DNA from 2 places in the Streptomyces macrosporus genome. Region 2 is predicted to be linked to the other one. Evidence: riboswitches for the same ligand, from Rfam matches in the RefSeq annotation. Region 2 holds a riboswitch; the other holds the start of a gene.
What was found. A riboswitch is a leader RNA that binds a small molecule or an ion and turns the genes downstream of it on or off. The one in region 2 is predicted to bind S-adenosylmethionine.
Positions count from the first base shown of each region.

Region 1 (3,394 bases), on a different contig from region 2:
ACGGCCTCGCGGTCGCCGTCCCCCAGCGCCGCGCACACCCACACCGCGTCGCCCTTGACGGTCGACAGGCCGGAGACCAGCCCGCCGCCGCCGCGTTTGGCGGTCAGCTCGCCTCTCTCCCCGACCGTGTAGGAGACGGGTCCGCGATTGGACGCGACGAGTACCTGGTGCCGAGTGACCATGACCGGAACCTAGCCGCTGTCCGGACCGCGCAAACGTGCGGTTCTCGTCACACGGCGTCCGTGTTCTGCCAGGTGGGCCGGTACGGGCCGGTAACCGCACGAGTGGCCGCGGGACGTTCCGGGTGCGCCGGGAGGACCCGGGCGCGCGGCGGCGCGCCCCGGTGCGCGCCGGCGGGGCCGGGACGCACCGGGGCGGCGCGGTGCCCTCAGGCCGCGTGGCGCCGGGCGGCGTACTCCGGGACCGTGCGCATCGGCGGACGTTCCTCGGTGTCCACCGGGTGGGTGCGCGGAACGAAGCTCCCGTCGGGGCCGCGTTCGAACTGGGTCAGCTCCGGGCGTATGAGCGGGCCGCGCGCCAGCCGCGCGTGGGCCGTGCGGTATATGGCGGCGGCCATCCGGCCCAGGGCGGGGCCGTCCTGGTTGCGGTGCTTGCGCACGCCCACGTCGACCTGGCCGAGCGCGTCGAGCCCGACGGTGCGCAGCGCGTCCACCAACAGGCCCAGTTCGACGCCGTAGCCGACGGGGAAGCTCAGCCGCTCCAGCAGGGAGCGCCGGGCCGCGTACTCCCCGCCCAGTGGCTGGACGAAACCCGCCAGCTGTGGCCAGTACAGGTTGATCAGGGGCCGCGCGACCAGTTCGGTGACCCGGCCGCCTCCCACCGGGGCGTTCCCGATCGCGCGGTCGTACATCGCCTTGACCAGCGCCAGGTCGGGCTCGGTCAGCAGCGGGCCCACGATGCCCGAGACGAAGGCCGGGTCGAAGTCCCGCAGGTCCGCGTCGACGAAGCAGACGATCTCCCCGCTGGTGACCATCAGCGACCGCCACAGCACCTCGCCCTTGCCCGGCAGCGCGGGCAGCCGGGGCAGGACGTCGTCCCGGTGGACCACCCGCGCGCCCGCGGCCGCGGCGACCGCGGAGGTGCGGTCGGTGGAGCCGGAGTCCATCACGACCAGTTCGTCGACCAGGGGCGTCTCCTCGGTCATCAGCTCGCGGCGGATCGCGGCGACGATGTCCCCGACCGTCGCCTCCTCGTTCAGTGCCGGAAGCACCACACTCACCCGCCCTGCCGGTCCCGCCGCCCGCTTCGCGGCCAGCAGCCGGGGCAGCGGGCGGTCGACAGCGCTCCAGGAGCGTCGTTCCAGCCAGCGGTCGACCTCGTCCAGCACGTGTCGCCTCCCTAATCCTCGGCGTCCTGGGTGTTCCCGGCGCCCCGGGCATTCTGCGGGAGCCGGGTCACCCGGGCGCTCTCGGCATCGGTGGTGAAGGGTTCGTGATCGGTTGGCGATCGGTCGGCGGCGGGTCGGCGGTCGGTTCGCGGTCGCCCGCCGCCGACCGCCGGTGCCGTGTTCCCCGGCCTCCGGTCCCGGAACGTCCGTGCGGCTTCCGAGTGTGTTCCTGTGCGTGTCCCGTGTGCGGCTCCGTGGGCGGTTCGTCTCGCGGTTCGGACGGCGGACCTGAACGGTGGAGGCGTCGGTTACAGTCTTGGACAACGCGCGGGAGTTCCGCATCTCGAGGGACCGGCGTGCACAAACGCCCCGGCCACGGTAACGGCCGGGTGCCATAGAGCAGCTCATCCAGAGGGGCAGAGGGAACGGCCCGTTGAAGCCCCGGCAACCCTCCCGCCGGCACTCGTTCGTCACGGTCGAGGCCACGGTGGGGAAGGTGCCAATTCCGGCCCGGACGAAAGACGTCCCGGGGAAGATGAGGAGAAAGGGCCTCGCCATCCATGGCTGTGCAAACCGTTGCAGGCAGCACCGATATCTCGCTCGGCCCCGCCGTCGCGCTCTCCTGTCGCGAGTGCGGCGAACGTTTCCCGCTCGGTCCGATCTTCGCCTGTGAGATGTGTTTCGGGCCGCTGGAGATCGCGTACGACCTGCCCGAGGGGGACCCGGAGGGCCTGCGGAAGCGGATCGAGGCCGGGCCGAACAACATCTGGCGCTACGCCCCGCTGCTGCCCGTGCCCGCCGACGTGGCGGAGAAGCCCAACACGAACCCGGGCTTCACCAAGCTGGTGAAGGCCGACCGTCTCGCCCGCGAGTTGGGCGTCACCGGCGGTCTGTACGTCAAGGACGACTCCGGCAACCCGACGCACTCCTTCAAGGACCGGGTGGTCGCCATCGCCGTCGAGGCCGCCCGCGCCTTCGGCTTCACCACCCTCTCGTGCTCCTCCACCGGCAACCTGGCCGGCGCCGTCGGCGCCGCCGCTGCCCGCGCCGGATTCCGCTCCTGCGTCTTCATCCCGCACGACCTGGAGCAGGGCAAGGTCGTGATGGCCGCGGTCTACGGCGGCGACCTGGTCGGCATCGAGGGCACCTACGACGACGTGAACCGCTTCTGCTCCGAGCTGATCGGCGATCCCGCGGGCGAGGGCTGGGGCTTCGTCAACGTCAACCTCCGCCCCTACTACGCCGAGGGCTCCAAGACCCTGGCGTACGAGATCTGCGAGCAGCTCGGCTGGAAGCTGCCGGACCAGCTCGTCGTCCCGATCGCCTCCGGCTCCCAGCTCACCAAGATCGACAAGGGGCTGCGCGAGCTGATCCGGCTGGGGCTGGTCGAGGACAAGCCGTACCGGATCTTCGGCGCCCAGGCCGAGGGTTGCTCGCCGGTGTCGCGGGCCTTCAAGGACGGCCACGACGTGGTGCGGCCGGTGCGGCCGGACACCATCGCCAAGTCCCTGGCCATCGGCAACCCGGCCGACGGCCCGTACGTCCTGGACATCGCGCGCCGCACCGGCGGTGCCGTGGAGGACGTGGACGACGGACGGATCGTCGAGGCGATCAAGCTGCTGGCGCGCACCGAGGGCATCTTCGCGGAGACCGCGGGCGGCGTGACCGTCGGCGTGACGAAGAAGCTCCTCGAGGAGGGCGTGCTCGACCCGTCCCTGACCACCGTCGTCCTCAACACCGGCGACGGCCTGAAGACCCTGGACGCGGTGGCGTCGACCACCGGACCGTCCGCGATCATCCGTCCGAACCTGGACTCCTTCCGAGAGGCTGGCCTGGCATGAGTGTCTCCGTCCGTATCCCGACGATCCTGCGCACGTACACCGGGGGCCGGGCCGAGGTGACGGCCGAGGGCGCGACGCTGGCCGAGGTCCTGGCGGACCTGGAGAAGAACCACCAGGGCATATCCGCCCGGGTGCTGGACGACTCCGGCAAGCTGCGCCGCTTCGTGAACGTCTACGTCGACGACGACGACGTCCGCTTCTCCGA
Region 1 is NZ_BAAASZ010000006.1:83,593-86,986, reverse strand. It holds gene ABD335_RS03320 (alpha,alpha-trehalose-phosphate synthase (UDP-forming)) at 1-182, opposite strand, end outside; gene ABD335_RS03315 (glucosyl-3-phosphoglycerate synthase) at 389-1,348, opposite strand; SAM riboswitch class I at 1,750-1,890, shown strand; gene thrC (threonine synthase) at 1,909-3,189, shown strand; gene ABD335_RS03305 (MoaD/ThiS family protein) at 3,186-3,394, shown strand, end outside.
Region 1: it holds a riboswitch for S-adenosylmethionine, as region 2 does, so the genes downstream of both, thrC (threonine synthase) here and ABD335_RS08170 (aminotransferase class V-fold PLP-dependent enzyme) in region 2, are expected to answer to the same signal.

Region 2 (3,394 bases):
CGGTCAGGAAGCGCTCGATGTGCTCCTCGGGCGTGCCCGCGCCGAAGCTGACCCGCACCGCGTCCAGGCTCCGCCCGTCGATCGGGGAGAGACCGGACGCGCCGCACCGCGCCGACGCCTCCCCGGCGCCGCCCAGCAGGGCCCGCACCAGCGGGTGGGCGCAGAACAGGCCGTCGCGGACGCCGATGCCGTACTCGGCGGAGAGCGCGGCGGAGAAGTCGGAACTCCGCCGGCCCTCGACGGTGAAGGAGAGCACGCCGACCCGGGGGTGGTCCTCGCCGAACAGGCCGAGCACCCGCACCCCGGGCACCTCCGCGAGACCGGCCCGCAGCCGGTCGAGCAGCACCTCCTCGCGTGCGGCCAGCGCGTCCGGGCCCGCGTCGGTCAGGGCCCGGCAGGCGGAGGCCAGCGCGTGGACGCCGACGACGTTGGGCGAGCCCGCCTCGTGCCGGGCCGGACCGTGGTGCCACTCCACCGCCACCGTGCCGTCGCCCCGGCACTCCACCGCACGGCTCGCGCCTCCGCCCGCCAGGTACGGCTCGGCGGCGTCCAGCCAGTCGGTGCGTCCCGCCAACACCCCGGCGCCGAACGGGGCGTAGAGCTTGTGCCCGGAGAGGGCCACCCAGTCCACGCCCAGCTCCCGCACCGACACCCGGCGGTGCGGCGCGAGTTGGGCGGCGTCCAGCACCACGCGGACGCCGTGCCGGTGGGCCACCTCGGTCAGTTCGGCGACCGGCCAGATCTCTCCGGTGACGTTGGAGGCGCCCGTGACGCACAGCAGGCCGGGGCCGGACGGCGCGCTCGCCAGCGCCTCCCGAAGCGCGGCCACCGCCTGGCGCGGCGAACGGGGAGCGGGCAGGTACACCGGGCGCAGCCCGTCGCGGCGCCAGGGCAGCAGCGAGGCGTGGTGCTCGGTGACGAAGGAGAACACCCGGGTGCCCGCGGGGAGCGCGGCGGCCAGCAGGTTCAGGGAGTCGGTGGTGCCCCGCGTGAACACCACCTGGCGGTCCTCGGGCAGGTCGAGGAAATCGGCGACGGTCCGCCGGCTCTCCTCGTACAGGTCGGTGGAGAGCCGCGAGAGGTGACCGGCGCCGCGGTGCACGCTCGCGTAGGAGGGGAGGTAGGCGGCGACGTCGTCCCACACCCGCCGCAGTGCCGGGGCGCTGGCGGCGTAGTCCAGGGCGGCGTAGGGCACCGTCCCGCCCGTCGCCAGCGGTACTTCCACGTCCAGGCCCAGCACCGGCAGCGGGGGACGGACGGCGGCGGGGGCGTTCGGGACCGGGGCGTTCGGGGAGGCGGCGGTGGCGGAGGTGCGGACGGCAAGAGCGGTCCTGGTCATGGCGGTGCTCCCGAGTCGTGTGGGCGTGCGCGGCGCGAGACGGGCGCGCACGGACGGGGACGTGGGCGAGGACGGGTGTCGCACCTCCACGGCGGCTGCGGGCGGCGGCGGCCCGCGCGCAGGTCGGGAGTGCGGTTCGTACCCGTGGACGCCGGACACGGACCGGTCCGGCGGGTGCTGGGAGAGGAGGCTCCGGGCCTCTAGCGCATTCGCTTCGTCATGGTGTGTCCCCTCGGTACCAGGACCCCTGGACTGCCGCGAGGGGTCCGCGCTTGCCACACGGCGTTCGTGCCGTACGGCCCGGTCTTCACCCGGGGCACCCCGCCACGGACGGAGGGTTGCCGGACAGCCAGCCGGGGCTTGAAGGGCTGTCACTCGTGACCTGGCAGGGAGTATGGCACACGGCCGGCCGAGCGCCCAACCGCGTTCCGGGCTACCGGCGCACCGAGCGCCGGACGGAGACGGCGAGAGAGGTCCGTCCGCCATGTGAGACGGCGGACGGAATCCGTGAAGGCGCCCTTGACGGGGGACGGGAGCCACTCGACACTCCGAAGCGGGAATCCTAGTGAACGGGTAGGAAATCAATGGGGCGTTCGAAACCGGGCATCGACCGCGTGGCCCGCGCGGATCGGCCGTCGCCTCTTCTGACCTCGCGCCGCCACATCGATCTGCTGCGCGTCGCCGGCGCGGCGAGACCTCTCCACTGAGGCGACGGCCCTCCGTCCGCACACCGGACACGTGCCGGCACCGCCGCGCGCCCGCCTCCGACGACGACCTCCGCCACGTCCGCGCACCGGACCCCGGACCCAGGGAGACACATGCCCGCCACACGCCCGACAGCCGTGCCGCCCTTCCGGGGCAGGATCGGCCGTGACGCCCGCAGCGGCCACTACGCCGTGCCGCACCGCTACCGCCTCCACCTCTCGCCGTCCTGCCCGCACTGTCTGCGGATCGCCATCACCCACAGCCTGCTCGCCCTCGGCGACACCGTCCCGGTGACGCTTCTGCCCGCCGTGCCCGACGGACCCGGCGGCGGACACTCCCGGCTGCGCCCGCTGTACGAGGCCAGCGCCCACCGGTACTCCGGGCCGACCCTGGCGCCGGTCCTCGGCGACGACTGGACGGGACGGATCGTCAGCACGCACACCCCCGACATCCTGCGAGACCTGGCGCGGTGGTTCGGGGGCGACGGCCCCGGACCGTACCCCCGGGACGCCGAGGCGGAGATCGAGGACGTCGAACGCCTCTGTGAACAGGGCATCGACGAGGCCGCGCAGCGGGCCGGGCAACCCGACACCGACGACACGGCACGCGCCGCCGCCCTCGACGTCCTGCTCCGCGCCCTGGGCACGCTGGAGCGGCGGATCACCCGTCACGCCTACGTCCTGGGAGACGAACCCACCGCCGCCGACGTGCGGTTGTGGGTGACGCTGGTGCAACTCGACACCGTGCACCGCTGGCACCTGGACGCGTCCGCGGTGCACCGCGTCGCCGGTCACCCGCGTCTGTGGGCCTACGCACGGCGGTTGGCGGCCCACCCCGCCTTCGGCCCCCACCTCGACCTGGACGGCATCGCCCGCAGGCACCACGCGCACTGCCGGGGACTGGAGGCGGCCGGCGCGGCGGTGCGGATCGTGGACTGGACGGCCCACGTACCGGACCGGGCCGCGGCCCGGCCGGACCGGGTGCGCCGCGACGCGGTGATCCCGGCGAGCGGAGCCTGACGGACCCGCCCGTGGAGCGCGCCCACGGCGTTTGTAACGCGAGTGTGGCGCGCACACGAAAACGCCATTGCGATGTCCTCGATCGGGCGGTGCACCGCTTGACCGCCCGATCGAGCCGCGGATAACTTCCCTTCCCATGCAGACTCCCCTGCGGTTCTCCTTCCGATTCACGCGGCGCCGCGCTGTCGATCTCAAGCGCGTTGACGCCGCGATGTGTCGCTGATCTCCACCGCGTTTTCCTCCCCGAGCGAGTCCGCTTTTCCCGCCGTCGGTGGACGCCGTGCGTCCCGACGATCCGGCTTCTTCTCACAGAGCCTTTCACCGCACCCTT
Region 2 is NZ_BAAASZ010000015.1:1,666-5,059, forward strand. It holds gene ABD335_RS08170 (aminotransferase class V-fold PLP-dependent enzyme) at 1-1,339, opposite strand, end outside; SAM riboswitch class IV at 1,603-1,722, opposite strand; gene ABD335_RS08175 (putative leader peptide) at 1,924-2,046, shown strand; gene ABD335_RS08180 (glutathione S-transferase C-terminal domain-containing protein) at 2,158-3,063, shown strand.